3 regions of the Bradyrhizobium sp. B039 genome follow, and region 1 is predicted to be linked to each of the others. Evidence: riboswitches for the same ligand, from Rfam matches in the RefSeq annotation. Region 1 holds a riboswitch; each other region holds the start of a gene.
The links. Region 1 has a riboswitch for cobalamin ahead of AAFG50_RS15210 (energy-coupling factor ABC transporter permease). Riboswitches for the same ligand answer to the same signal wherever they lie in the genome.
Positions count from the first base shown of each region.

Region 2: it holds a riboswitch for cobalamin, as region 1 does, so the genes downstream of both, AAFG50_RS22660 (TonB-dependent receptor) here and AAFG50_RS15210 (energy-coupling factor ABC transporter permease) in region 1, are expected to answer to the same signal.
Region 3: it holds a riboswitch for cobalamin, as region 1 does, so the genes downstream of both, metE (5-methyltetrahydropteroyltriglutamate--homocysteine S-methyltransferase) here and AAFG50_RS15210 (energy-coupling factor ABC transporter permease) in region 1, are expected to answer to the same signal.

Region 1 covers NZ_CP152416.1:3,258,629-3,268,425, forward strand. The annotation lists gene AAFG50_RS15165 (precorrin-8X methylmutase) at 1-414, shown strand, start outside; gene AAFG50_RS15170 (precorrin-2 C(20)-methyltransferase) at 417-1,148, shown strand; gene cobJ (precorrin-3B C(17)-methyltransferase) at 1,145-1,879, shown strand; gene AAFG50_RS15180 (cobalt-precorrin-6A reductase) at 1,855-2,601, opposite strand; gene AAFG50_RS15185 (bifunctional cobalt-precorrin-7 (C(5))-methyltransferase/cobalt-precorrin-6B (C(15))-methyltransferase) at 2,600-3,781, shown strand; gene AAFG50_RS15190 (cobalamin biosynthesis protein) at 3,778-4,146, shown strand; gene cobM (precorrin-4 C(11)-methyltransferase) at 4,143-4,925, shown strand; gene AAFG50_RS15200 (cobyrinate a,c-diamide synthase) at 4,925-6,235, shown strand; gene cobA (uroporphyrinogen-III C-methyltransferase) at 6,232-6,963, shown strand; cobalamin riboswitch at 7,018-7,229, shown strand; gene AAFG50_RS15210 (energy-coupling factor ABC transporter permease) at 7,266-7,943, shown strand; gene cobF (precorrin-6A synthase (deacetylating)) at 7,990-8,739, shown strand; gene cobT (nicotinate-nucleotide--dimethylbenzimidazole phosphoribosyltransferase) at 8,750-9,797, shown strand, end outside.
Region 2 covers NZ_CP152416.1:4,842,675-4,852,471, reverse strand. The annotation lists gene AAFG50_RS22680 (hypothetical protein) at 1-150, shown strand, start outside; gene AAFG50_RS22675 (hypothetical protein) at 306-518, shown strand; gene AAFG50_RS22670 (hypothetical protein) at 658-915, shown strand; gene AAFG50_RS22665 (hypothetical protein) at 1,003-1,224, shown strand; cobalamin riboswitch at 1,290-1,504, shown strand; gene AAFG50_RS22660 (TonB-dependent receptor) at 1,618-3,852, shown strand; gene AAFG50_RS22655 (hypothetical protein) at 3,927-4,508, shown strand; gene ilvD (dihydroxy-acid dehydratase) at 5,756-7,480, shown strand; gene AAFG50_RS22645 (tetratricopeptide repeat protein) at 7,467-8,288, shown strand; gene xth (exodeoxyribonuclease III) at 8,415-9,212, opposite strand; gene AAFG50_RS22635 (ATP-binding protein) at 9,346-9,797, shown strand, end outside.
Region 3 covers NZ_CP152416.1:7,414,761-7,424,557, reverse strand. The annotation lists gene AAFG50_RS35280 (carbonic anhydrase) at 1,460-2,203, opposite strand; gene AAFG50_RS35275 (thermonuclease family protein) at 2,212-2,925, opposite strand; gene AAFG50_RS35270 (hypothetical protein) at 4,060-4,785, opposite strand; gene AAFG50_RS35265 (hypothetical protein) at 5,131-5,421, opposite strand; cobalamin riboswitch at 5,773-5,975, shown strand; gene metE (5-methyltetrahydropteroyltriglutamate--homocysteine S-methyltransferase) at 6,076-8,421, shown strand.

The DNA.
Region 1 (9,797 bases):
ATCCTGTGCGATGCGCGCATGGTCTCCGAGGGCATTACGCGCGCTAGACTTCCGGCGGCCAATGCCGTCATCTGCACCCTCGGCGATGCCGCGGTCCCGGCGCTGGCGCAATCCATGCGCAACACCCGCTCGGCCGCGGCGCTGGAGCTGTGGCGGCCGCATCTCGCCGGCGCGATCGTCGCGATCGGCAACGCGCCGACCGCGCTGTTTCATCTCCTCAACATGCTGGAGGACCGCGACTGCCCGCGGCCGGCGGCGATCATCGGTTGTCCGGTCGGCTTCGTCGGCGCGGCTGAATCCAAGGCCGCGCTGATGGCCGATCCGCCGGTGCCGGCGTTGACGGTCGAGGGCCGCCTTGGCGGTTCCGCGATCACCGTTGCGGCCGTGAATGCGCTGGCGAGCCGGAGCGAATAGTCATGGGACGCATCATCTGTTGCGGTCTCGGCCCGGGTGATCCTGACATGATGAGCGTGCGCGCCGATCGTACCGTGCGCGGCGCACAGCACGTGGCCTATTTCCGCAAGAAGGGCAGGCCGGGTCAGGCGCGCCGCATCGTCGAGGGCATGCTCGCCGGCGATGTGACCGAATATCCCATGGAATACCCTGTTACGACCGAGATCGCTTTCGACAGCGCGGAATACGTCCAGTTGCTCGCCGGCTTCTACGACGAATGGGCCGAGCGCCTGGCGCGGCTGGCGCGCGCGGTCGACGTGGTCGTGCTCTGCGAGGGCGACCCCTATTTCTACGGCTCTTTCATGCATCTGCACACGCGCTTGCAGGGACGCGTCGAGATCGAGGTGATCGCGGGCATTCCCGGCATGGTCGGCTGCTGGAATGCCGTCGGCCAGCCGATCGCGCTCGGCGACGACGTGACGACGGTGCTGATGGGCACGCTCGCGGAGGACGAGCTCGAGCGCCGCATGCGGGACTCCGATGCGCTGGTCGTCATGAAGACCGGCCGCAATCTTGCGAAAGTGCGCCGCGCGCTTGCCGCCGCCGGAAGGCTGGACGATGCCTGGCTGGTCGAGCGCGGCACCATGCCGGGCGAGCGCGTCGCGCGGCTCGCCGAGATCGATGCCGCCGACTGTCCCTATTTTGCGATCGTGCTCGTGCACGGCAAGGGCCGGCATCTGGACGCCGCCGAATGACGGGCACGCTGACCATCGCGGGCCTCGGCCCGGGCAGTGACGCGCTGGTGACGCCCGAGGTCTCCGCCGCGCTGGGCTCCGCCACCGATATTCTGGGCTATGCGCCCTATGTCGCGCGCGTGCCGCCGCGACCGGGGCTCACGCTGCATCCATCCGACAACCGCGAGGAGCTCGCGCGAGCGAGCGAGGCGCTGCGCCTGGCCGCCGAAGGCGGGCAGGTCGTCGTCGTCTCCTCCGGCGATCCTGGCGTCTTCGCGATGGCATCGGCCGTGTTCGAGGCGCTCGAGCAGGCGCCGCAATATCGCGAGCTCCCGATCCGCGTGCTGCCCGGCATCACTGCGATGCTGGCGGCGGCCGCGCGTGCCGGCGCGCCGCTCGGCCATGATTTCTGCGCGATCAATCTCTCCGACAATCTCAAGCCATGGGCGCTGATCGAGAAGCGCCTGCGGCTGGCCGCGGAAGCGGATTTCGCGATCGCTCTGTACAATCCGCGTTCGGCGAGCCGGCCGGAAGGATTTGGCCGCGCGCTGGCCGTGCTGAAGGACGCCGGCTGCGGCGAGCGGCTCGTGATCTTCGCGCGCGCGATCAGCGCATCCGACGAGACGATCGAGACCGTCACGCTCAACGCGGCGCGGCCCGAGATGGCCGACATGCGAACGCTGGTGATCGTCGGCAACTCGCAGACGCGCCGTGTCGGCCGCTGGATCTATGCGCCGAGGCAGGTGCGATGACCAAGCCACTGCATGATCTCGGCCACGCTCTCGACCCGCTGGCGCTCGGGCAACTCCGGCCGTACGATCATGATCACGGGCAGGCCGAGCGTGCGGGCCGCGTCGATCTTGGCGCGCGCGCCATCGCCGCCGGAATTGCGGGCGACGATCCAGGCGATGCAGCGGATGCGCAGCATCTCCAGCTCGCCATCAAGCGTGAACGGTCCGCGCGACACGATCACGTCAGCCGGGAAGGGCAGCGGCGCTTCGGGCGGATCGACGAAGCGCAGTGTGTAGGCGTGCTGCGGTTTATTCCCGAACGGCGCGATGTGCTGGCGGCCGATGGCGAGGAACACGTTTGCCGGCGACTCGGGCAGAGCGGCGACCGCTGCATCGACGTCGCCGACCTCGATCCAGTTGTCACCGGGTGTTTTAGCCCAGGGGGTGCGTTCGAGCGCGATCAACGGCGTGCCGGTTTCCGCGCATGCCGCGACGGCGTTGCGGCTCATCTCGGCAGCGAAAGGATGCGTCGCGTCGATCACATGCGTGATGCCTTCACGGCGAATGTAATCGGCAAGGCCGCTCAGGCCGCCGAAGCCGCCGATGCGGGTCGGCAGCGGCTGGTCGGCAGGCGCACGGGTGCGGCCGCCATAGGAATAGACGGCATCCATGCCGGTGCGCGCGATCTCCGCCGCGAGCTGGCTCGCATCGCTCGTTCCGCCCAGAATGAGGGCGCGTGTCATGGCTGATCCCTGGCTGACCATCATCGGTATCGGCGAAGATGGCCTTGCCGGGCTGTCGGACGCAAGCCGAAAGGCGCTGCGTGAGGCCGAAACTGTCTTCGGCGGCGAGCGTCATCTCGCGCTTGCCGGTGTGACCGGGCGCGGCCACCCGTGGCCGGTGCCGTTCGATGCGGAGGCCGTGCTCAGCCGCCGCGGCCGGCCGACCGCGGTGCTGGCCTCCGGCGATCCGTTCTGGCACGGCGCCGGCGCAAGCCTTGCCGAGAAGCTTGAGGCGGGTGAGTGGGTCGCACATTCTGCGCCGTCGACATTCTCGCTCGCCGCTGCGCGGCTCGGCTGGCGTCTTGAATCCGTCGTCTGCCTCGGTCTCCACGCCGCGCCCTTCGAGCGCCTCGTGCCACACCTTGCGCCTGGCGCGCGCATCATTTGCCTCGTGCGTGACGGCAAGGCCGCAGGCGACCTTGCAAAGTGGCTGAGCGAGCGCGGATGGGGCGCCTCGGCATTCTGGACTCTCGCCGCGCTCGGCGGGCCACGCGAAAGCATTGCGGAACATCGTGCCGATGGTTTTACTGGCGATCTCGCCGGAAACCTGGTCGCGGTGGCCGTGGAGGCGAAGGGAGCTCGGGGCATTCCTCGCAGCTCGGGACTTCCCGACGATCTCTTCGCTCATGACGGCCAGATCACCAAGCGGCCGGTGCGTGCGCTCGCGATTTCTGCGCTGGCACCACGCCCGGGCGAACGGTTGTGGGATATCGGCGCCGGATCGGGTTCGATCTCGGTCGAGTGGGCGCTTTGCGGCGGGACGGCGACGGCAATCGAGATGCGCGAAGATCGCGCCGCGAATATCCGCAGCAATGCGGCGGCGTTCGGATTGGCGCATCGGATCGCTGTTGTCACGGGCCGTGCGCCAGAGGCTCTCGCCGGGCTGGACGCGCCGGATGCGGTCTTCTTCGGCGGCGGTCTCGATAGCGCGATGTTCGATGCCATCTGGTCGCGCATCGGGGCAGGCACACGGCTCGTTGCGCATGCGGTGACGCTGGAGACGGAAGCGCTGCTTGGCGAACTGCACCAGCGCCACGGCGGCGAGTTGATGCGGGTCGAGATCGCCCATGCCGGCCCGCTCGGCCGCTACCGATCCTGGGAAGCGGCGCGTCCCGTGGTGCAGTGGAGTGCGGTCCGATGAAGGTCGCCGGGCTCGGATTCAGGCAGGATGTCACGCTGGCCTCGTTGCGTGAGGCGCTGCTGGCGGCGGGCGGCGCTGAAGACCTTGCGGCGGTGGCGACCGTCAGCGACAAGGCCGATGTAGAAGCGCTGCAGCAGCTCGCGCGCGAATGCGGTGTGCCGATCAGGGCGGTGTCGCCCGAGGTGCTGGCCGGCATCGACACGCCGACGCAGTCCAGGCTCATCGCGGAAAAGTTCGGGACCGGATCGGTCGCCGAAGCCGCGGCGCTCGCCGCGGCCGGCCCTCGCGCCCGATTGATTGCGACCCGGGTGATTTCGCAGGACCGTACCGCGACGGCCGCGATCGCGGAAGGAGACGGTGCATGACGGTGCATTTCATCGGCGCCGGGCCGGGTGCTCCCGATCTGCTGACGTTGCGCGGACGCGACCTGATCGCCGCCTGTCCGGTCTGCCTCTATGCCGGCTCGCTGGTGCCTGAGGGCGTGCTGGCGCATTGCCCGCCGGGCGCGCACATCGTCAACACCGCGCCGTTGTCGCTTGACGAGATCATCGCGGAGATCGCCGCCGCGCATGCGGACGGCAAGGACATCGCGCGGCTGCATTCCGGCGATCTCTCGATCTGGTCGGCGATGGGCGAGCAGCTCCGCCGTCTCCGTACGCTTGACATTCCCTTCACCGTGACGCCCGGCGTTCCGTCTTTCTCGGCCGCCGCCGCGGCACTCGAGGTGGAGCTGACTTTGCCGGGGCTCGCTCAGACCGTGGTGCTGACGCGCACGCCGGGCCGCGCCAGTGCGATGCCCGAAGGGGAGAAGCTCGCCGCCTTCGCTGCGACCGGTGCGACACTCGCCATCCATCTGTCGATCCATCTGCTCGACCAGGTGATTGCGGAGCTGCTGCCTCACTACGGCGCGGATTGCCCGGTCGCCATCGTCTGGCGCGCGAGCTGGCCGGACCAGTGCATCGTCCGCGCCACGCTTGCGACGCTCGATGCCGCCGTCGGCGCCGAGATGGAACGCACCGCGCTCATTCTCGTCGGCAAGACGCTTGGCGCCGCGGATTTCGACGAGAGCCGCCTCTATGCCGCCGACTACGACCGCCGCTATCGGCCGGTCGGCGCCGAGCCGCGCTTTCCGGAGGCCTCCTGATGCCGGCAGGGCTCGTCATCTCCGCGCCTGCCTCCGGTGTCGGCAAGACGACGCTGACGCTGGCGCTCGCGCGCGCCTGGCGCAATCGCGGACTGAACGTGCAGTGCTTCAAGAGCGGGCCCGACTATATTGATCCCGCCTTCCATGCCGCTGCGACGGGCCGCGCTTCCGTCAACGTCGATAGCTGGGCGATGGATCGCGGGGGAATCGCGCATCTCGTCGGCCGCGGCGCCGACGCCGATGTCGTGCTTGCCGAGGGCTCGATGGGTCTGTTCGACGGCGTCGCCGCGCGTGGCGTCTCCGGCACAGGCGCCACCGCCGACATTGCGGAGATGCTGGGTTGGCCGGTGCTGCTGGTGATAGATCCCTCGGGACAGGCGCAGACGGCGGCGGCGATCGCTGCGGGCCTTCGCGACTACCGCCCGGGCGTGCGCCTTGCCGGCGTCGTGCTCAATCGCGTCGCCAGCCCGCGCCATGAAGACCTCGTACGGCGCGCGCTTGACGACGCCGGCATCGCCGTGTTCGGCGCGCTGCCGCGCCATGCCGAGATCAGCCTGCCGAAGCGGCATCTCGGCCTGGTGCAGGCCGAGGAGCAGGCGGAGATCGGAAAACTGATCGACGAGGCCGCGCGTTTCGTCGCCGAGCATGTCGATCTCGATGCGGTGCTGCAATCGGCGGCCGCCTGGGCGCCGCAACCCGCTGCGAACGGTCTGAACGTGACGCCGCCCGGGCAGCGCATTGCGCTTGCCCGCGATGCGGCATTCTCGTTCGTCTATCCGCATATGCTGGAAGCCTGGCGCGCGGCGGGTGCCGACATCTCGACCTTCTCGCCGCTTGCCGATGAGGCGCCCGACGCGAGCGCCGATGTCTGCTGGCTGCCCGGCGGCTATCCCGAGCTTCATGCCGGGAAGATCGCGGCCAACGCGCGCTTTCGCAGCGGCTTGCGCGCCTTCGCCGAGACACGACCGGTGCACGGTGAATGCGGAGGCTATATGGTGCTCGGAACCGCTTTGACCGACGCCGACGGTGTCCGCCATGAGATGGCGGGCCTGCTCGGCCTGGAGACGAGCTTTGCCAAACGCCGCATGCATCTGGGCTATCGTCTCGCCGAACTCGCCGCACCGATGCCGGGACATAGCCCCGGCGCGCGCCTGCGCGGCCACGAATTCCACTATTCGACGATTGCCGCCCAGCCCGACATGCCGCTCGCGGTGGTGCACGACGCGACCGGTGCGGTCATCGCCGAGACCGGTTCGCGCCGAGGCAATGCCACCGGCACGTTCTTCCATCTGATCGCGGAGGACCGGTGAGCGGTTTTGTCTCCTTCATCTCCGCCGGTCCCGGCGACCCCGAGCTTCTCACGCTCAAGGGTGCCGCGCGGCTGCGCGAGGCCGATGTCGTGCTTTATGACGACCTCGCGTCCGGCGCGATTCTCGATCTCGCCCGTCCCGGCGCCAATCTCGTTGCGGTCGGGAAACGGGCCGGGCGGCCCTCGACCAAGCAGCATCACGTCAACCGCCTGCTGGTCGATTATGCCGCGACTGGCGCGCGCGTGGTGCGGTTGAAGTCGGGCGACGCCGGCATCTTCGGACGGCTCGAGGAGGAGCTCGAAACGCTGCGCGCGGCCGGCATCGGCTACGAGATCGTTCCCGGCGTCACTTCGGCCTGCGTGGCCGCTGCGCAAGCCGGCATGCCCCTGACGCGGCGCCACACCTCGCGCCGGGTGCAGTTCGTGACCGGAGCCGACGTCACCGGCGAGCTGCCGCAAAACCTGAACTGGGCGGCGCTGGCCGATCCGGAGGCGACCACCGTGGTCTATATGGGCCGCCGCACCTTTCCGGCGCTTGCCGCAAAATTGATCGCGCACGGCCTCGCGCCGACCACCCCGGCGCTGTTCGCCGAATCCCTCGGCCGCCCCGACGAGCGGCTGGTCCGCACCACGATTGCCGAGCTTGCCGAGCAGCTTGCGCGGGGCGGGGCTGCCTCGACGGCCGCCGTGATCCTGTTCGGCGCACTGGCGGGAGAATACCCGTCATGACGGCGACCGCCGCCGTTCGGCCCTTGACGCAGGCTGCGTGAAAGGGGCACACAGGACAAGCATGGTGCTCGAGGTGGCGCAAAGCGCCGGAGCATAATCGGGAATGGGGATGGGCGGACCCAGTTGCGGCGCCCAAAACCCCAGCCGCCCCCGCGACTGTAAGCGGTGAGGGGCTCCGAACCGCCACTGGATCGCAAGGTCCGGGAAGGCCGGAGATCCCCAGTGAACCGCGAGCCAGGAGACCGGCCGTGCATGTTTTGAGGCCAAGGCCGTCGGGTGTGACGGCAGGAAAGGACTGAGCCATGCATATCGAACCCGGGATCGTGACGGGCGCCAAGCTCGTGTTGAGTTACGCAACCGGCATCGCCGCAGGCGGCGTTGCGCTGAAGCTCGCGGCCGAGACCGTGCGCGAACAGGGCATCACGTCGTTCGCGGCGCGGACCCTCGCCACCACCGGCCTCGTCTTCACCTTCTTCGAGATCTTGCCGCACTTCCCGGTCGGCGTGTCCGAGGTGCACTTCATCCTCGGCTCGACCTTGTTCCTGCTGTTCGGTGCTGCCCCCGCGGCCTTCGGCCTCGCGCTCGGCCTGCTGTTCCAGGGCGTGCTCTTCGAGCCGGCCGACCTGCCGCAATACGGCATGAACGTCACCACGCTGCTGGTGCCGCTGTTCGCGATCCAGGCGATCGCCACGCGGATCATTGCCCGCAACACCGCCTATGTCGATCTCAGGTATCGCCAGGCGCTGGCGCTTTCGACGACCTATCAGGCCGGCGTCATCGGCTGGGTGGCGTTCTGGGCGCTCTATGGCTCCGGTTTTGCTATGACCAACCTCGTCAACATCGCGACCTTCGCGGCCTCCTATGCGCTCGTCATCGTGATCGAGCCGCTGGCCGATCTCGCCGTGCTGGCGCTGGCGAAGTCGCTGCGCGGCGTCACCGCGCCCGGCCTCGTCACCCCGCGCCTGCACAACGCGGCCTGAGAGACAAGCGAAAGGGCGGCCGTGATGGCCGCCCTTCGCGAACGCGATGCTCACGCTCTCCCTGATAGGCATCGGTTGCGGCGATCCCGAGCAGCTCACGCACGCCGCGACCCGCGCCATCAACGCGGCCGATCTCGTCCTGATCCCGCGCAAGGGGAGCGCAAAGTCCGATCTCGCCGATCTCAGGCGGACGATCTGCGCGGATGTGCTGACCAGCGACAAGACGCGCATCGCCGAGTTCGATCTTCCCGTGCGCGACGCAGGCGAGGCGGACTACCGCAAGGGCGTCGACGATTGGCACGATGCGGTCGCCGCGAAATGGTCGCAGACCATCACGAGCCATCTCGAAGGGGATGGCAGGGTCGCGCTGCTAATCTGGGGCGATCCGTCGCTCTACGATTCCTCGCTGCGTATTGCGCGCCGGCTCGATCCCTTGCCGACAATCGAGGTCATCCCCGGTATCACGTCGATCCAGGCGTTGTGCGCGGCGCATGCGCTGCCGCTCAACGACATCGGCGAGCCCTTTCTGGTCACGACAGGCCGCCGCTTGCGTGAAGGCGGCTGGCCGGTAAGCGCAGACACCGTGGTCGTGATGCTCGATGGCGGCACGGCGTTTCAGTCGCTCGATCCGGCCGGGCTCCAGATCTGGTGGGGTGCCTATCTCGGCATGCCCGATCAGATCATCATGTCCGGCGCGCTGGCCGAGGTGGGCCCGCGCATCGCCGCGCTGCGGCAGGAGGCGCGCGAGCGGCACGGCTGGATCATGGACTGCTACATTCTCAAGCGCAGGCCGTAAGCGAGGCAGCATGCTCCCCGAATGGGTCTACCATAAGTGCCCCGAAATCTCCGCGGTCCATCGCGAGGCGGCGATCGTGCGGCAGGCGCAACTGACGAAGCCGACCGGCGCGCTCGGCCGGCTCGAGCAGCTCGCGATCGAGCTCGCGGGCCTGCAAGCGACCGAGCAGCCACGCGCGGCACGCGTGCCGATCATCATCTTCGCGGGCGACCACGGCATCGTTGCGCAAGGCGTGTCGGCCTATCCGCAAGCCGTGACCATCGCGATGATGGCGAACTTCGCCTCGGGCGGCGCCGCGATCTCGGTGCTGGCGCGTGAGTTGGGTTCGCACCTGGAAGTCGTTGACGCCGGCACGCTGGCGCAAGACGAGATGATAGGCATCGTCACCGACAAGCCGCGCAGCGGCACGCGCGATTTCAGCGTCGAGGCTGCGCTCACGCCTGCAGAGCTGGCCTTCGCCTTCGAGGCCGGCGAGCGTGCGGTTGCGCGCGCGGCAGCCGGCCAGCCCGATCTTCTGATCTTCGGCGAGATGGGCATCGGCAACACCACGACCTCGGCGGCGATCGCGGCGAGTCTGCTCGGCGTGAGCGCCGAGGAGATCGCGGGCAGCGGCACCGGCGTCGATGCCGCCGGCCGTGCGCACAAGGTGCGCGTGATCGATGCCGCGATTGCGCGTCATGGCGTTGCGGCTGCATCGCCCGAAAAAATCCTGTGCGCCGTCGGCGGCCTCGAGATCGCGGCCATCTGCGGGGCCATCATCGCGGCCGCGCAGCGCCGCATTCCCGTATTGATCGACGGCTTCATCGTGTCGGTCGCGGCGCTGGCGGCCGTGCGCCTCAATCCGTCGTGCCAGCCTTTCCTGCTGCCCTCGCATCAATCGGCGGAGCAGGGGCATCGGCTGGTGCTCCGGGCACTGAACGTGCAGCCGCTGATCAGCCTCGATCTCAGGCTCGGCGAGGGATCGGGCGCCGCCATCGCGCTGCCGCTGGTGCGATCGGCCTGTGCGCTTCACAACGGCATGGCGACGTTCGCGCAGGCCAATGTGCCGGATCGCCCGG
Region 2 (9,797 bases), 1.6 Mb from region 1:
CGGTTCGAGACGCTCACGGCCGAATGCGAGCTGATCGCCAAGCTCGCCACCGACAGCACCAAGCGCGAATTCTATCTCAAGCTCGCCGAGCACTATTATCAGCTTGCGCGCGAGACGCGGGCTGCGGTCGCGACCAGCGCTGCGGCCTGAAGGCGGCTGCAATCCGTTCTTAACATTTGGCACGCATCCTTTGATGGGAGCGAGCGTCGCGATTCGCGATGGCTCGCAGTGGGAATGCCGGGACTCGCTGCAATGCAACGTGTCTCGCTGATGTTGCTTTGCCGGTGCTTTTTCGGGGCAATCCCATGCGTCTGCTTGCGGTCCTCATCCTCGCGCTCATGGCGGCGGCCTGCAACCAGGAGCAGGACATCACCGGCTCGACCGCAGCCTGCCCGGTGCGGAACTACAGCTCCTACAACCCCCGCGACATGAACCAGTGCGTGGCCGCCTGCAAGGCGTGCGACCATGGCAACACGGTCACCTGCACCACGTCCTGCACGCTCAAGGGCGCGCACTGAGCGGCCAGCGGTTTGCAGAAGCTTGGGGGCCGGGATCGCCGGCCCCTTGGGCATTGAGGGGTTGACGGTGTCGGGGCACCGGAACGATTCACCTGACATAATCATTGGTAGGAGCAGGCAGGACGCGGAGTCGGATGGAATGGGTATGCTCGATCCCGGCCGGTTTCTGGTGTCGTGCTCGCAGTGCGACGCGTGGCCGATGGCGGCCAACGTCAAACGCTCGAGCTGGTCGACGTCCCCGAGCGAGGTCCGCTTCGTGTGTCCGCGCTGTCGCCGCGAGGAGACCGCGATCATCTCCGCCTCGGGCGAATTGACGCCGATCCGGCGCATCGACATCCCGCCGCGCGACGTCACGGTGGCCTGGGCTCAGGCACAGCGCCAGAGAGGGCGGGCGTAGGCGGCCGCTCTATTGCGCGATCCCCTTTCGGAACCCGGGCGATCGTCGGACGTTTCCGCCCCAACATCACGTATCGAGGCCGGGCGAATGATCAGCGCGCATTTCGACACCCGTACACGGATCAACATGAAGCTGGCGCTGGATCGGATTTGCCGCAATCGGCCCAGGGGCGAGGATCATGGGTTCCGCAGGTCGGTCGCCGAGAACATCGTCCGCTGCGCGCTCGCGGGCCGAACCGGCATCGGTCAGCTTGTCGATGCCGGTGAGCGGGCGGTGGTCACGACGCGCGCGGTGCCGAAGCCTGACTGATTGTGTTTGCCTCGCGTTTGCAGCTCATCGTTCAACCGGTCGATTGACTCTCCGTACGGCCGCCTCGTAGATTGATCGGTGACGGTTCTCCGCACGGAGATCAAAAGGGAACGTGGTACGAGATTGTCCCAACGCCGGGATTGTCCCAACGCCACGGCTGCCCCCGCAACTGTAAGCGGTGAATCTTTCGTCATATGCCACTGGGAATCTCGGTCCTGGGAAGGCGACGTAAGGTAACGACCCGCGAGCCAGGAGACCTGCCGTCAGCCGTGGTCACACGCGAAGATGTCGGTCGGGGAGTACAGGCATTAGCTTCACCGGAGCAATCGATTGCTCCGCCGTAAAGCCTCGTTCGCTGTGACGTGCCACTGACGTCATGCCGAGGTTACAACTGTGTCCCGTATTGTCTCTGCCGCCAGGCGCCTTCGCGCCGGTATCGTTGCTGCCGTTTTCCTCCATGCGATCGATCTCCCCACAGCTTTCGCGCAGCAAGCCGCCACCGAGCAGCTGCCGCCGGTCGAAGTGACCAGGCCCGACGATCAGAACCGTACACGCGCCAGGGCGATCGGCGACGGCGACACGGCGAGGCGGCGAGCCCCGAGTGGAGCGCCGGCAGGCAATGGCGCCGGCTCGTCCGGCTCCGGCGGCGAGGCGGTCGCCAGCAACGGAGGCATCGTCGGGGCCGCCACGACCGTCATCACGGCCGCGGATATCGCACATGCGCCCTCGCAGACGCTTGCCGAGATCATCGCGACGCAAGTCCCGGGTGCCCAGATCACAACGCTCTATGGCGGCCAGATCGGCGCGAAGACCAGCGTCGACCTGCGCGGCTTCGGCGCGTTTGCCACTGCCAATTCGCTGGTGCTGATCAACGGACGGCGGCTGAACGACATCGACATCGCGCAGGTGGACCTCTCCACTGTCCCGCTCAATTCCATTGAGCGTATCGAGATCACGCGCGGCAATGCCGGCGCGGTGCTCTATGGGGACAATGCGGTCGGCGGCGTGATCAACATCGTCACCAGGAACGGCGTCGGCGGGCCGCCCGTTGCCGCGCGCATCGAGGCCGGCTTCGGCTCGTTCGACACCAGGCTTGGCAATGTCTCGACGTCGCTCAATTCCGGTCCGTGGTCGACCTCGTTCTACGGCAATGCCGTCAAGACAGACGGCTACCGCGACAACAATCGCCTTGTCCAGGAGAATGGCGTCGGCAACCTGAACTACACGACATCAGACCTGACTGCTTTCGTCACCGTTACCGGCGACAATCAGGAGCTGCGATTGCCGGGCGGCCGCACCGTCGATCCGTCCATCGGCGTCGACGAACTCGCGACCAACCGACGGGGCACCAGCACACCCTTCAACTACGCCAACCAGCAGGGCTTTGGCGCGACGGCCGGCTTCACGAAGACGCTGGCCAACGGCATCGATCTCATCGTGGACGGCGGTGTGCGCGACAAGAAGCAGCAGAGCGCGTTCTTCTCCGGCCCAGCGCCGGTTCCCGCGTTGTTCACGTCCACCTATGTCGATGCCGATCTGACGACATGGTCGATCACGCCGCGGCTCAGCGTGAAGGGCTTGCTGCTGGGGATGCCGTCGCAACTGCTGACCGGCCTCGATTATTACGATGCGAGCTTTCAGCAGAACCGCGGCGCCGGCCAGGGGCTCGCGCCCTGGCACAATTACGATCTCAGGCAGCAGACGGTTGCGGGCTATTTTCAGCACGCATTGGGTGTGGCGCCGGCGACGGACGTCTCCTATGGCGTGCGGGTGCAGAACGTCAGTCTCTCGGCGCGCGATCATTTTGACGCCGCAGCTCCGTTCAACACCGACATCGGCGCGCTCCCGCTCAGGAGCGACGAGACCCAATACGCGCTGCATCTCGGTGCCGAGCATCGCCTCAATGACATGGTCTCGCTGTTCGGCCGCGCTGCGCGCGCATTCCGCACGCCGGATGTCGATGAGCGTGTGTCGTCGGGGCCGTCCTTCGATCCCTTTACCTTCGCGCCGATCCCGCAAACCTTCCAGCTCAAGACCCAGACCTCGCAGGATGTTGAGGGCGGGCTGCGCATCAAGGGAGGCGGGCTGCAATTGCAGAGCAGCCTCTATCTGATGGACCTCGCCAACGAGATCCACTTCAGTCCGATCCTGTTCTACAACACCAACCTCGATCCGACCCGTCGTTACGGCTCGGAGACCAGCCTGTCCTATCGCGTCAACGGCTCTCTGCTCCTGCGCTCCGGCATGGCCTATACAAGGGCCGTGTTTCGCGAGGGCGTCTGGGCCGGCAACGACGTGCCGCTGGTGTCGCGCTACACCGCGAGTGCAGGCGTCACTTGGAACATCTGGCAGAACTATGTGGTGCTCGACGCCACCGCGCGCTTCTGGAGCGAGCGGCGCATGGACAATGACCAGGCGGGAACACAGCGGCCGATCCCAGCCAATGGCACGATCGACCTCAAGCTCAGCGGTCAGTACGAGCGCTACTTCTGGTCTTTGAGCGTCAACAACGTGCTGAACGCGCTCTACTACGACTATGCGATCGCAAGCACCTTCACGGACGGCCGCTTCAGTGCCTATCCGCTGCCCGGCCGCACCTATCTGCTCAAGGCCGGCGCCAATTTCTGATCAAGGCTCTGACCGCGACGGGGGCTGTCATAGGCCCCCGAATGGACTAGAATTCGAAAAGAAGGAGATCACTCATGGCTCTCAGCACCCTGCCGCCTTACGCCGACCGTTTCCGGCTCCATCCGGTCGCGCCGCGCCTTGCATCGATGTTCTGCTTTGCGCTGCTGGCGGTGTCATGCGCGCTCGCAAGTCTTGCGCTCGCCTGCGCAACGCCCTTTGCGGCCTTCGCGGTCGTCGCGGCCGCGATGTTGCCGCTGCGGCCGGCACTGCTCGTCGTCAGCGGCGCGTGGCTCGTGAACCAGAGCATCGGCTTCGGCGTGCTGCACTATCCCGTTGCCGGCAGCACGATCGCCTGGGGCATTGTCATTGGCGCTGCTGCACTCGTCGCGACCGCCGCCTCGTCCGCCGCGCTCCGTGCGCTGGCGCATGGCCGCACGCCCCTGATGCTGGCGATCACATTCGTCCTCGCCTACGCGGCCTATGAGCTCGTGCTGCTCGCTGCGACGCCGGTCCTCGGCGGAGAGGGCGCCTTCACCGCGGCCATCGTGGCGCGGATTGGACTGACCGGCGCCGTCTGGCTCGCCGGCCTCGTCGCCGCCTGCGAGATCGTCCGCCTGGTCGATCCGTTCGGGCGCAAGGGCGCGATGTCGGCCTGAGCGGCCCTCTGAAAGCCCCGGATGGGAGCGCAGTGAAATCCGGGCTACGAGATCTTGCGTTGCCCGACGGGCAAAACACCCCCGCGGTCGGTCAATCCGCTTGCGCAAAAATATTCCACTTTGCCGAAATTCGGATTTGTCGTATGTGTCGCCCATCCCGGCTCAACCTTGAGGGGCGATCTTGTGTCGTCACGTTTCGCGAGCCGGGCTTGCGGTGGACGCGGCAGCGTCGGGCGCGAGAGGCGTGGGCAGGGCGGATTGCTCTCCGTGAGCCCAGGACTTCGTGCTGGATGAGCGACGCTGTCAGGTTCGTCTCGCCTGTAAGTTTCCGGCTCCGTCGACAGGGCTGGGAAAACTGCGGCGAAATGGCGGGCCGTGCGTACGGCAAAACCGTGTGGTCCTGGCCGTCGTTGCTACGGTCAAGCTCCTGCGGATGCGGCCGTCGCGTCAACCGGCGCGATGTCGGCGACTTTCGCGAGAGTGAGGGAGGCCAGAACGAACTCGGCTCCCGGGAGAGCACGGCATAAGCCGTCCAACCACTGCGCAGGGAAGGCCGAGTGATTGGCTACACCTGTATGCTGCTGTGCGGTTTCTCTGCGCGTGCTTTCGCGCAGCAGACCGCGGGTGCCGTCGGGCACCCGGCCTTCCCTGCGCCCTCTCGATTGAGAGGGTGGAGCGATCAAGCAAAGCTCGGGCGAAATCCGCCGCGAGGATGCGAAGGCGTGTCTGCGATTTACGATGCGAGTTGGAGGATGACGCCGATGCATCTCGCTCCGTCATTGCGAGCGCAGCGAGGCAATCCAGAATCCGTCAGCGGAAAGACTCTGGACTGCTTCGCTGCGCTCGCCACGACCATGTGGAGAGTGCGTGTCCACTGCCGGGGATGGCGGGCTTGGTGATGTCGACAGCGACTCACTCCAAGGTGTGGTGCGTGATCGGGCGCGTCGTACCCGCCTGGAAATCTCAGGTTGTGGATTGTCATCTTCGCGGGGGTATCCCAGTAGGCCGATCCGTGTCTTCCCGGTAACGAATGTGCCATCCACGCAACACTCCTTCCGGATTAAGCCCTCATCGTCAGCCGTTCGCATCACCGCCGCTTTTTAGCCACACCCGAACATGAATAAAATTGCTCGAATGTTTTAGGGGCAGCGGCGGTCCTCGAGGCGAACGGGAAATCCCAAGGTCGATTCAAATCTTGGGTCTGATTTTTCGGGTCTGAAAGGGTTGGCCGGGGAAACTGGTTTGCGATGAACGCAAAGACCAACATCAAGCAGAGGCTGCCGAGCCGTCACGTGACGGAAGGCCCTGCGCGCGCGCCCCATCGGTCCTACTTCTACGCCATGGGTCTGACGACGGAGCAGATCCACCAGCCCTTCGTCGGCGTCGCCTCCTGCTGGAACGAGGCCGCGCCCTGCAACATCGCTTTGATGCGCCAGGCGCAGGCGGTGAAGAAGGGCGTCGCGCATGCCGGCGGCACACCCCGCGAATTCTGCACCATCACCGTGACCGACGGCATCGCCATGGGCCATGACGGCATGCGCTCCTCGCTGCCGTCGCGCGAATGCATCGCCGATTCCGTCGAGCTGACCGTCCGCGGCCATGCCTATGACGCCCTCGTCGGCCTTGCCGGCTGCGACAAGTCGCTGCCGGGCATGATGATGGCGATGGTTCGCCTCAACGTGCCCTCGATCTTCATCTATGGCGGCTCGATCCTGCCCGGCAACTTCCGCGGGCAGCAGGTCACCGTGCAGGACATGTTCGAGGCCGTCGGCAAGCACTCGGTCGGCGCCATGTCGGACGAGGATCTCGACGAGATCGAGCGCGTGGCGTGCCCCTCGGCGGGTGCCTGCGGCGCGCAGTTCACGGCCAACACCATGGCGACCGTCTCGGAAGCCATCGGCCTTGCGCTGCCTTACTCGGCCGGTGCTCCGGCACCGTATGAAATCCGCGACGCCTTCTGCATGACCGCGGGCGAGAAGGTGATGGAGCTGATCGCCCAGAACATCCGGCCGCGCGACATCGTCACCCGCAAGGCGCTGGAGAATGCCGCAGCCGTTGTCGCGGCTTCCGGCGGCTCGACCAATGCTGCGCTGCACCTGCCGGCGATCGCGCACGAGTGCGGCATCAAGTTCGATCTGTTTGACGTCGCCGAAATCTTCAAAAAGACACCTTATGTCGCGGATTTGAAGCCGGGCGGCCGTTATGTCGCCAAAGACATGTTTGAAGTAGGTGGCATCCCGCTTCTGATGAAGACGCTGCTCGACAACGGATTTCTCCACGGCGACTGCATTACGGTCACCGGTCGAACGATCGCCGAAAACCTCAAGAGCGTGAAGTGGAATCCGCACCAGGATGTGGTGCACCCGGCAGACAAGCCGATCACCGTCACCGGTGGTGTGGTGGGTCTGAAGGGCAATTTGGCGCCAGAAGGTGCGATCGTGAAAGTCGCGGGAATGTCCAACCTGAGGTTTACCGGTCCGGCACGCTGCTTCGACCGGGAAGAGGACGCCTTCGAGGCCGTCCAGAACCGCACATACCGCGAAGGCGAAGTCATCGTGATCCGCTACGAGGGCCCCAAGGGCGGCCCCGGCATGCGGGAAATGCTCCAGACCACCGCGGCGCTGACCGGGCAGGGCATGGGCGGCAAGATCGCGCTCATCACCGACGGCCGCTTCTCCGGCGCCACCCGCGGCTTCTGCATCGGCCATGTCGGGCCGGAAGCCGCCATCGGCGGCCCGATCGGGCTGCTCGAGGATGGCGACATCATCGAGATCGACGCAGTCGCCGGCACCCTTAACGTAAAATTGAGCGACCAGGAGCTTGCCCAGCGCAAGACCAAATGGAGCGCTCGCGCGACTAACCACACGACGGGCGCGCTCTGGAAATATGCTCAGCAGGTTGGACCAGCGGTCGGGGGGGCGGTCACCCATCCGGGCGGTGCGCACGAGAAACAGTGCTATGCGGACATCTAGGCGTGCCATTGTTGCGTTTGTGTTAGGGGCCAGTGCGCTGGCCGTGCCGGCGCTCGCCTTCGACGGCGCGCCGGTCAACCAGAAGGACGCGACCATCCCTGTCGTGACCACCTTGCCGGGGGCCGCGGGTGCGGTGCGCAGCAAGGTGCCGCCGGCGACCCAGGAAACCTCGCTCAGCGCCCTGCAATATGCCGCCGAGGGCGGCCATCCGATCGCGCAGTGGAAGCTCGGCCGCATGTACGCCAATGGCGACGGCGTCGCCCAGGACGACGTGCGCGCATTCGAATATTTCAGCCGGATCGCCAACGCGCATGCGGAGGACAGTCCCTCGGCGCCTCAGGCGCAGATCGTGGCCAATGCCTTCGTCGCGCTCGGCCGCTACTATCTCAGCGGCATCCCGAATTCGAAGATCAAGCCGGACCAGGACCGGGCGCGGGAGATGTTCTCCTATGCGGCCTCCTATTTCGGCAATGCGGACGCGCAGTACGATCTCGCCCGACTGTATCTGAAGACGCCGGACGCCTCGCGCGAGGATTTCCGCTATGGTGCGCGCTGGCTCGGGCTCGCCGCGCAGAAGGGCCAGCACGAGGCCCAAGCGCTGCTCGGCCAGATGCTGTTCAACGGCGATCGCCTGCCGCGGCAGGCCGCCCGCGGCCTGATGTGGCTGACGCTGGCGCGCGACAGCGCCGGCAGCGAAGAGACCTGGATCAAGGAAAGCTACAATCGCGCCTTCGCGAAAGCCTCGGACGACGACCGCGCCATGTGCCTGCAAATGCTGGAACAGTGGGTGCAGGGCCGCCGGGAGTAATCACTGTACGCAGTCATTCCGGGGCGATGCGAGGCATCGAACCCGGAATCTCGAGATTCCCCGGTGCGCAATTGCGCACCTGAGGTTCGGCTCTTCGAGCCGCCCCGGAATGACGACGATGATGGCTTACGCCGCCTCGAGATCCAGATCCGCCCATACCGGCACGTGGTCCGACGGCTTCTCCCAAGCCCGCACATAGCTGTCGATGCCGACATTGGCGAGCCGGTCGCTGGCCTGCGGCGACAGCAGCAGGTGGTCGATGCGCAGGCCATGGTTCTTCTGCCAGGCGCCGGCCTGGTAGTCCCAGAAGGTGTAGAGGCCCGGCTCGTCGGTGACGGCCCGCAAGGCATCGGTCAGGCCGAGGCCGAGCAGGGACTGAAAGCTCTCCCGCGTCTCCGTCTTGAACAGGGCGTCCTCGGTCCATGCCGCCGGATTGTGGACGTCGCGGGCATGCGGGATGACGTTGAAGTCGCCTGCGAGGATTAGCGGCTCCTCGGTCTTGAGGCGCTCCTTCGAATATTCAAGAAGTCGCGACATCCATTTGAGCTTATAGGGATATTTCTCGGTCCCGACCGGGTTGCCGTTGGGCAGATAGAGGCAGGCGATGCGCAGCACCCCGTGCTTGAGCGTCACCACGCCCTCGAGGAAGCGGGCATGGCTGTCCTCGTCGTCGCCGGCCAGCCCCGACTTGGTCTCGTCGAAGCGGAGCTTCGAGAGCAGGGCGACGCCGTTGAACGTCTTCTGCCCGTGCGTGACCACGTTGTAGCCGAGCGCCTCGATCTCCAGGCGCGGGAAGGCCTCATCGACGCATTTGATCTCCTGGAGGCAGACGATGTCCGGCTGGCACTCCTTCAGCCAGGTCAGGAGCAGGTCGATCCGCTGCCGGACCGAGTTGACGTTCCAGGTGGCTACTCTGATGGGCATTTCGACGGCTCCGGGCAGGGGCACCCGTTAGAACAAAATGCAAACGCCCCCGTCAAGGACGCCGCAAAATCTCCCACAAAATTAACCCGGCTTAAGCGGACCGCAGGCCATTGATACGGAAAAGGTTCCACGGATGGGATGGCGGGTCGAAACTTCACAACAGGCTGAACCGCGCGACGGACTGGTCGGCGCGTTCCTGTATTGGCTCGGCGGCTTCGAGATCGAGGACGGCCTGACCGCCGATCTCAGCGAGCGTGAGTTCGGCCGAATCCGCGCCAAGCAGATCGACGCGGTGACGCAGCTGATCCCGGTGACGATGGCCGTCACCATGCTCAACGTCGCCATTGTGCTGATCCTGTTCTGGGGCAGGGGCTGGAACGGCTTCCTCGCGATCTGGGGCCTGACGCTGGCCGCCACCGCCTCGCTCGCGGTACGTTCGTGGCGGCGGTCGCATCGGAACCCGCCGCAGGAGGCTTCGCCCCGCGCCGCACGGCACATGCTGCGGCAGGCCTTCTTCCTCGCCGCGATCTGGGGCACGCTGCCACTCGCGGTGTTCAGCCACATCGAGCCGACCAGTCAGCTGAT
Region 3 (9,797 bases), 4.2 Mb from region 1:
TAAGCATGTCTGCCGGCCTTGTCCGAATCTCGCGAGATCATTCCGCCGCGCCGTGCCACACATGCTCGTGTCTTCGTGTATACTTTCCGCCAATGTCATTGACTCAACAAGCCGCAAGCAAACCGACAGAAGCGGACCTCGATCGCCGACCGGCCAGATTCAACGTTAGTGCCAAAATTAAGACCCGCTCCGATCTCCCGATGCTACCAACAGCCCAATAGCTGTTCGTGCGACTGCGGGGAGCGCCTGGTTAGAAGCGGACCTCCAGACAGCTGGTGTTCAGCAAACGCACGGAGCTCAAGACGCTGAATTACGCGATCAAATCTGTTCGAGGCACTGCAAGAGTACCCGGCTCATGCAAGCAAAGACAAGGCGCGCTTCGAAGAGGCCCCGGGGAGCTTAGGAGGCTCGTTGCAGCACACGAGCCGTCTACCTTCTGTCCTACAGGACGCAAGAAATTCGGGCAGAATTCTGACCTGTCGACCTCTTTTGCAGCCGCCGGCGCCTCCCTCTTCGGCGGTTTTCCAATGCTGAGATTTTGGCCGAGCTTGCCAAATTCGCGCAGCATGCCTGCGCCACGAGCGTTACGACTGATGAGGGATCCACGTTCTGAAGCTAGTCTTCTGTTTCCTACTGAGCGACGCCGTGGTTGAAGAGCTTGCTTGCCAAATCTATCGGGTGTTAGATGATTTCTGGCTGGCAGACGCGGTGCGCAACATTTGAATCATTGTTCTGGTATTCGCCTGGGCGGACAAATCTGGCACAACTTACTGTGTCCGCAGCGACTAACAACCTGATGGGTTTCGCGTACACGCTATGCAATTTGCGAGCTGCCAGTTTCGTCTCGTGTCGAACTCGTTATGGAGGACGGATAGTAAATTGTCCAAAGCGGGCGGGTCGCGCGACTGTGTGCAATATCAGGCAGCGCATGCGAGATCGTGGTGAAAACAACCATGCTTTCAACGGCCTTATCATTGCGGGCCGGGTCCTTGGCGGCGAACGAGACTATCATAACGAATGATGGCAGTCCTGCTGGTTGTTCTATGTGATCTGCAGCCCTGGCTGAGCTTGGTGATAAAGCAACACCATTCATGGCGTGCTCGATCGGAGCTAGAAGATCTCAGGATCGTCGCCGGCTCTGGAGTTCACAGCCAGGCAATGCGCTTCATCGCTATCTGCTACCGGAACCACGCTATTGGGTTTGCAACTCAATATGGAGGCATGAACGCTGTCGGACGCGTTAGGTGCGTTTCTTGATGCTCGCCGCGTGTTGCTAACATGAGTAGGTAGAACATGAGGAGAATCAAGACGCCACGCATACCGAAGGACTTCCCGAAGTGATCATTATTATGGAGCGGATGGTATCCGGGGCATTTGTCGCAGACGGTGGACCAAACAGCGGAACGGAAGGGCCGTATCACACGGCAGATGATTCGCCTCGGGTGTGAATGTGCTAGCGTCAGCTGACAATATCGACCTTACCGGTGCCGATCCGATACAGGCCTCCGACGACTTTCAGCCGGTTCTGCTCAACTGCAGCCGTCAGAATCGGGCCCGTCGATCTGAGTTTGTTCACATTGTCGATCACATTTTTTCGGGTTGCGTGGGCGGATATATCGCCGGCTTGCCCTAGAGATGCGTTCACCGCGGGAGCAAGTGCGGTCACCAGGGATGAAATGTGCCCTGGCGGCGGCTTATCTTGATGGAGCGACTTGATCGTAGCGTCTATCGCGCCGCAATGATCGTGGCCTAGTACGAGGATTAGCGGCGTGTTCAGTACTGCGACCGCATATTCCATACTGGCGAGCGTATCATCATTAGCGAAGTTGCCGGCGACGCGGCAGACAAACAGATCACCGAGCCCGCTGTCGAACACAAGTTCGGGCGCCACGCGAGAGTCGGCGCAGCTCAAAACCGCCGCATATGGATTTTGGCCTTCGACCAAAGCCGAACGCTCGCGCCTGAAATCGTCGGCTCGCGATGTACCCTGGACATAACGATCGTTTCCCATCAGCAGCCGCTTCAGGGCAGCATCTGGCGACAGCAGGTTATCTGGCTTGGGCGTGCCTTTTGCTTCCCTTGCATCGGCAATTTTATTGCCGAATCGTAGGAAAACTGTCGAAGCAGCAAACAACAACAGCGAACGGCGCGAACGCGCAGTGCTGGTTAAATGGTTCATATTTGGAGAATTGGCTGCATGCATGTGTCGCCTCATCGCACGGCCTTACGCCACCCGGTGGCTTCGGCTTCCGCTTCGCTACAAAGCCAGCGTTCGCTGCGCTTCTTCGTCATATCGATTAGTTCGTAGCTGGCTTGCCCTGGCAGGTGATAAATCCGCTCGCCGCTGCGCTCGACAGTGCCTTTTATCAGGCACTCGGGGGACGGTGGTTCCGACAGCAGGACTGATCCGAGCAGTACTTCCTGCGCGTCGATCGGAACCGACCACGCGCCGATGATCATCGTGCCCTTATTGCGGCGAGGCCAGTCCCACGGAGCGATGAACGCTCCCGACCACAGTCCGGCATGGGCTGTGCTTGCCGACAACTCATAGACAGCGTGAGATGCAGCAGCCGATAGTGCCCAGCCCGAGCGTACCATCCAGACATTCACATTCTCGCCTTCGATGAAGCAGTTACCGAGGGCTCGTCTGTACTCATCGACTCTCTGGGTGTGACAATCCCAGGTTCGCCCATTTGAATGCTTGATAAGCTCGTCGCGAGCAGCTACGCCGCAGGCCCATTTGCGACCGTTGGTGTCGAGACAAATCTGGTCCGTCTCAGGAGCTTCGATGCCTGAGAGCCGAACGTTGGTTTTCTCGATCTCGATCGTATTGCCGTCGAGGATGCGCGGAGCACCGCTGAGCGTCGCGGCGCAGACCGGAGATGTGACGAGAGCGAGCAATGCGAACATAATTCCGCGGTTCACCGACAATAACCTTTCGCTCCTGATCCACGTTTCACGCACGATACGGTGCCGATACATTCGACTGCTTGACAGCATTATGTGCGTTATTCCGCCGGCATTTCCGAGCGCTCTATGAGCGCTTCGCCGGAACGCGAACCTACGGCCTGACGCTGCGTAAGGATCAAGTGATTTCTTCGGGGCGGGCGGCGGTATTCTTCGAGCATCGGCTCTCTCACTAGGACCGCGCTGTACCCTCCACCTGAGGGGGAAATCCTCGCGGGCGGGCCGAACGGGCGATGCTGAACAAACCCGAACCCCGGAATGTTGTGTTTTGCAAAAAAGGAGACCGACTATGAAGCGCCGGCGCTCGCGGTGGAGTCAGGCGTTGAGGAGCAACCTTGTTCTGGTCGGCCACGGCTCCCAGCGGCAATCTTGCCGCTGCCGACGGTTCTGCGATGAAATTTCGCATTTCACACGAAAAGATGTGAAAAATCTTGTCTGGCTCGCTCTGACCGATTTAGAAGAAGACGCAATGGAGTTCAGCGTAGACGCCCGCGCATAACTTAGCTCCTTGCGCGAGCAAACCGCGCAAATCCGATGCCTTTTCCGCCCGGCAGGATGATCGTTGATGTCGACCAGGGCAGGTGGAGCACAGTTATAGAAGTGTTTTCCATGCTTCGAAATCCGGATCTATGACGTGCAGACGAATGGGTGCCAGATAAGCTAGGGCCGAGCCAGTCTGGTCCTCGACGTTCTTGCGTACGGCTCTGAGCTTCCCGGTCTGCACGCTCCGAAATGCGCAAGCGCCCAGCGGTATGCTGGGTTGCTACCGGTGAACGGTTTCCGGTAACTTCCTCGCCGGCTTCGTCTCAGCACTCATTTCCTGGTGCCTTCGACGTTGCTACGCAAACTGATGTCCTCACACCGGGTGGAGTGAAGGCGGGAAAACCACATCTCGCAAGCTCGTGCGCGCCGCTGACACTAGGCGGAACAAACGGAATCGCGCGGCCCGACCTTCTTGCGACGGGACGGACTGCTGCGAGAAAGGCACCCGGACCGTTGCGGATGCTAAAACAAAGCAAGTGTAGAGCGCGTATGTCTTGCAATAGGTTCGAGGCGCTCCGCCACTGCGGCAAGATGTTGCTCTGCGGCGGTTTACTCAGGCCTTGGCTCTCCTAAGTCTTCCTCTTCTTTTGGCTCGGTGCGTTGGAACCAGGAGCCAGGGGGAAATTTCGCGATGCGTTTGGCAAAGGAGGATTGTGGCTCCCAATCCTGTCCTTCTCTCTTCTCGAAAGTGATGACCCCGTTGTGTGTAAAATAACGTGGTCCTTGGATACTACAATTCACCAAGAGCAGAACGCGCCACACGCCACCCTTCTCGGCCGGTTTATCATTCCGCTTCGGTAAGTAGTCCACTCCAACTGGTTCAATGATAGTGCAGCGGCCCTGCCGCAGAAGATCGCCGAGCCGGCCTTGCGGGGTAGTCACAAAGTTGAAGTTGGCCGGATCATGCAGAAAGCGAAGATTTGCGTCCCTTTCGCCATCTGCGACTTCACTGGCGATTAGGGAGAGCGCCAGGGCGCGCCAGCCCAATTCCATCGGCTTCGCATAAGTCGACGCAAGTTCAAGCGTGCCGTCGAGGGCGATCTTCCAGGCGATAACGTACTGTTCGTCCGATTTGTTGTCCCGGTGTCTGGTCCACGAAACGAAAATAAAGTCGTTTTGGCCAAGTTCAACAACGCCCCACATTTGAGGCACGAACTGTGCCACCTTCGAGACATTGGAGATAATTTGTTCTATCGTCTCACCATCTTGCGCTCGCCAAGTTGACTTCAGTCGTTCGACCAGGGGACTGTCGCTGGCCCGAATATTATTGCTCATGGCAGCCGGCCAGGCGAGGCAGATTAAAAATCCGACCACGCTAAGCCATAGCGCGGGTCTTCCAGGCATTCTCTTCATAACCCTCGGCCTATCGCGTTTCATCCAAATATCTTGTGAAGCAGGCAACCTCGAACCTGCTATGCCATCGCAAGAAGTTTACGGGGATGCACCCGCTAGCTGTCCCGCGCGAGCAGGCGCTCCCCTCTATGTCATGCGCAGCTAACTTCCCCGGCAGCGACTGCGTCAATTGGCTGAGCTGGACCTGCCCAGAGGAGGAGACTGGGCATTCCGAGGGTCTGCATTCTTCGTGCCAGGCAATAGGCGGAAAATTTCACGGAGTTTGTGTCACTCTTGTCGACTTTCCGACCTTTGCATGTTTTCGATGTTTCTGTTTGGCGTATCCGCCGCAGCTTGTGCATCCATGTCCCGCACCGGATATTTAGCAGAAGAGTTGAACGCCTCGATGCCGGATGCCTGTGGACGGAAGTGGGTTTGCCGCCATTGAGCTGTGTGGTTCGCTATCGTGCCGCCCGCGTTCGAGCTGCGTGATTGCCAAGCACCAAGCCGGCTTGATCCCAGCTCTGAAGTCTGGGTGGCACGCAAATCAACCCCTCGCCAGTTGCTAAATTTCGCCACGTGCCTTGGCCTATTCGCCGCAGATCCTTTAGTTGAGCGAAGAGCTGGCTAGCTGAGGTGCTGGGCGAACCTCTGGAAATCGCAAAGCCGCATTGAAAGCGCTCTGATATAACGTCGGTACTCCCGCCGGCAGGCTGCTTCTGTCCCTTTCATCAATTTAGCGTGCGGCTCCGCCTCAAGGCAGCTCCGATGCTTATCCGGCATCTGAGAAGGATATGTCTGATTATGGCATCTCTGATGAGAGAATGTTTCTAGATGGTGAAGTCACAGAGATGCACGGTCATTCGGCTAGCGGATGTCGCAGATTAGCTTGCACATAATCTGAGAGGTTGACGGAAGAGTTCTCCTGCCGATAATCCAAGTCGTCGAGGTTCTCCGGTTCCCATTGATCCGGAGCTAAGAGGGAAGCCGGTGCAAATGCCGGCTCTGCCCCCGCAACTGTGAGCGGCGAGCCGCTGTCCGACGATGTCGCTGAAGCCTGCACGGCTTCGGGAAGGCCGGACAGCAGCGATGACCAGCAAGCCAGGAGACCGGCCCCGACAATATATTGGTCCACGGGCGGGGTGTCTCGGTGGTGCGCCAAGCAGCCGTCGCACGCGCGACTTCTCCTGCCTGCGTCCGCCATGGCCTTTGTCCCCAACAGGGGTTAACGCTATGTCTCCTCTCTCTCTTCCAGTTGCTACGCTCGGAACGCCACGCATCGGCCCAAGGCGTGAGCTCAAGCTCGCTCTAGAAAGCTACTGGGCTGGAAAGATTAGTGAACAGCAGTTGCACGAAGACGCATTCGGCCTACGCGCAGCGAACTGGGCTCGTCAAAAATCGCTCGGCGTCACGATCATTCCGTCAAACGACTTCTCGCTGTATGATCAGGTGCTCGATACAAGCGTCATGGTTGGCGCAATCCCGGAGATCTACGCCGCGAACGGAGAATCCGTTTCGCTCCAAACGTACTTCGCCATGGCCCGCGGATCGCAATGCGGCGAGCAGGATGCGAGTTGCGCCCAGAGCCCGCGGGGATCTGGCGTGCCCGCGCAGGAAATGACCAAGTGGTTCGATACCAACTACCACTACATGGTTCCTGAGTTTTACCGGGGACAGGCGTTCAGACTGTGCTCTCGCAAACCCGTCGAAGAGTATGAGGAAGCGAGGGCTCTTGGCTTTCAGACCCGCCCTGTCCTGATCGGGCCGGTCACATTTTTAAAGCTCGGCAAGAGTACCGATAGTGCGTTCCAGCCCCTCTCTCTCCTCGATGATCTGATACCCGTCTATATCGACCTTCTGCATGAATTAGCCAAACGAGGGGCAAGTTGGGTCCAGTTTGACGAGCCCTGCCTGGTCCTTGATCTGGATGAGGCGGCGCGAAATTCGTTGCTGCACGCCTATAACCGGTTCGCAAAGGAGGGACCCGCTATCAAGATCATGCTTGCGAGCTATTTCGGCGCCCTAGGCGACAATCTGGATACTGCCTTGAGCCTGCCAATTTCCGGTCTGCACGTCGATTTGGTTCGAGCGCCAGAACTATTGGATCAGATCGTTGCTGACGGCCGAAGTGATCTCGTCATGTCGCTCGGTGTCATCGACGGCCGGAATGTGTGGCGGTCGAACTTGCCGTCGCTCCGTCAGCGGCTGAAGCCCTCGATTGCGAAGCTTGGCAGGCACCGTGTACAGCTCGCTCCATCCTGCTCGCTGCTTCACGTGCCGGTCGATGTTGAACTCGAGACCGGGCTCGCGTCCGACGTCAAGAGCTGGCTTGCTTTCTCGGTTCAGAAGATGCGTGAGCTTGCGATCCTGGCGCGGGTACTCGCAGGCGACCAGAATGTTGGGCTAGCTCTTGCCGAGTCGGAATGCGCTGCGACTGCCCGCCGGACCTCGCCGAAGATCCATAATGCCAACGTCGCTGTCCGAATGAGGGCGATCGATCAGACGATGCGCCAGCGCGCCACCCCGTTTGCCCGTCGTTCCGAGATCCAAAGGGAACGCTTTGGACTACCGGCTTTTCCCACCACGACGATAGGATCGTTTCCGCAGACCACAGCGGTGCGAAATGCTCGCGCGGCGCATGCGCGAGGTGCGATGAGCGAGGAGCAATACGACAGGTTCCTCAAAGAGGAGATAGCCCGCGCCGTACGTTGGCAGGAGGACATCGGTCTTGACGTCCTCGTTCATGGCGAATTCGAGCGTAATGACATGGTGCAGTACTTCAGCGAGCAACTCGCCGGCTTCGCATTTACAAGGAATGGATGGGTTCAGTCCTATGGTTCGCGCTGCGTTAGGCCCCCGATCCTGTTTGGCGATGTAGTGCGGCCGAAGCCGATCACCGTGGAATGGTGGCGCTACGCGCAATCACTAACTAGTAAGCCGATGAAGGCGATGTTGACCGGACCGGTGACGATCCTGAACTGGTCGTTTGTTCGCGATGATATTCCTAGAAGCGAGGTCTGCCGTCAGCTTGCGCTCGCGATGCGCGATGAAGTCCGCGATCTCGAGAATGCCGGTGCGGCGATGATACAGATCGACGAAGCTGCACTTCGCGAAGGATTGCCATTGCGCCGGTCGGACTGGAAGGCATATCTCGATTGGGCCGGAGATTGCTTCCGCATCTGCTCATCGGGCGTTACCGATCAAACGCAAATCCATACACATATGTGCTACTCAGAGTTTAACGACATCATCGGTGCGATCGCTGCAATGGATGCGGATGTCATTTCAATCGAGACGTCGCGATCGAAAATGGAGCTGCTGGATGCGTTCAGGAGGTACGAATATCCAAATCAAATCGGACCGGGCGTGTACGACATTCACTCTCCGCGCGTTCCCGAGACGGACGAAATGAAGGAGCTGATCGTGCTAGCTCGGACGCGCTTGCAGGATTCTCAGCTCTGGGTCAATCCGGACTGCGGCCTAAAAACGCGCAAATGGGAGGAGGTTCGGCCTGCGCTCGCCAACATGGTCGCTGCCGCGCGCGAACTGCGCGCTGCATCCGATCCGCAAATCCGTTGATCCCGAGCTCCGGTCTGTTCTCGACAAAGCTAATTGGGTTATGGTGATTTACGCTTTCCACATTATCGAGGCTATCCTTGCCGCTGACAAAATGCCCGGTCCACTTCGTGGACCGGGGAAGGTACGGTCTCGGAGAAAAGATGGTGACGCGTTACGCTAGTTTCGTCGGCCGCGGGAGAATTGCCGGCTGCTCGATCAAGGCGACGACATTCGCCGAAAATCTGCGACCCATTCAAGCAGAAGTGCCGCAGCTCAATCATGCCATGGTACGCGGCCGTCTAGGCTGTGATTTGTCGCTCATGGGCACGTTGGCAACGGCCGCGACAGCAATGAGAAAACTAATGCTTGACGGACACCGCAAGGCACCGGCGCGGATTCGGTCCGCTCGGAGATGCCGTCAGGCTCCCTCAATCAATCCACGCTAGATAGTTTCCGAAGAGAGGACGTCAAAGGCACTCCGTACCCCAACTCACGCCAATCCATTTGGAATAACGGCTATCCGGGCCAGATACGCCAATGCGTCGGCCGCACAGCGATTTGCTCTCCGGTATTCGCGTTGATCCATCCGCCGAAGATCCGGCGGCAAGGAAAGACCACCCGGTGAATTGAATTACCCTCGATCACGGCAATCTCCAGATCCTGATCGAAGGGCGGCGCCTTTCCAAGCTGCTCCCATGTCAGATCATTAGATGCTGGGCGGTGTTCATAGCTGCGGGGTGACAAATTCAGATAACCTTGTTAACACCGCGCACATCGCTTGGGTTCTGCGCGGACGGGCCCAAGCCGATAACGTTCGGATGGCCCGCGTTCTCGATCGCGTCAGCCGCGGCGGAGGGCTATCGGCCATGCGCTGTTGTGACGAAACATGATCCGCTCGCGAACTGAAATATTTAGATCTGCGCCACGAAACGACATCTGAGCTTTGGTCGAATTGATTTGGATCAGCTCAAGGCCTCGGCCGTTGATATTTGTAGCTGTGCTGCACAAGTTAGACTGGACTCCAGCTCCAGTAATCCGGCCCGGAGCAGGGTAAATGGTCCGGCCGTCTGTCATATCACGTCCCTTGTTGGTGAGACACATCTCCTTATCCTCCGGCGTCATCGTGTTGGTTGTGTGTGGGGGGCCTCCCTCACGCGCGCATTTTCTTAACACCGTTAGATGGGCGGCATCGCTCTGAGCCCATAGCAGGGCCGTCCCGCAGGCCGATAAAGTAGATGCCGTCGCAAGTCGGCGCAATTTATCATGTGGCCGGTCATTGGCCGCCGCGCGGCTGCGGCTGCGTCTGGTAGCAGTCCTAGGAACGGCAGCGGGTACCCGGGCAAGAAAGCATCATGGGCGTCAAGCATTTCGGTCCGCCGTGCGTCTGACCTTACTAG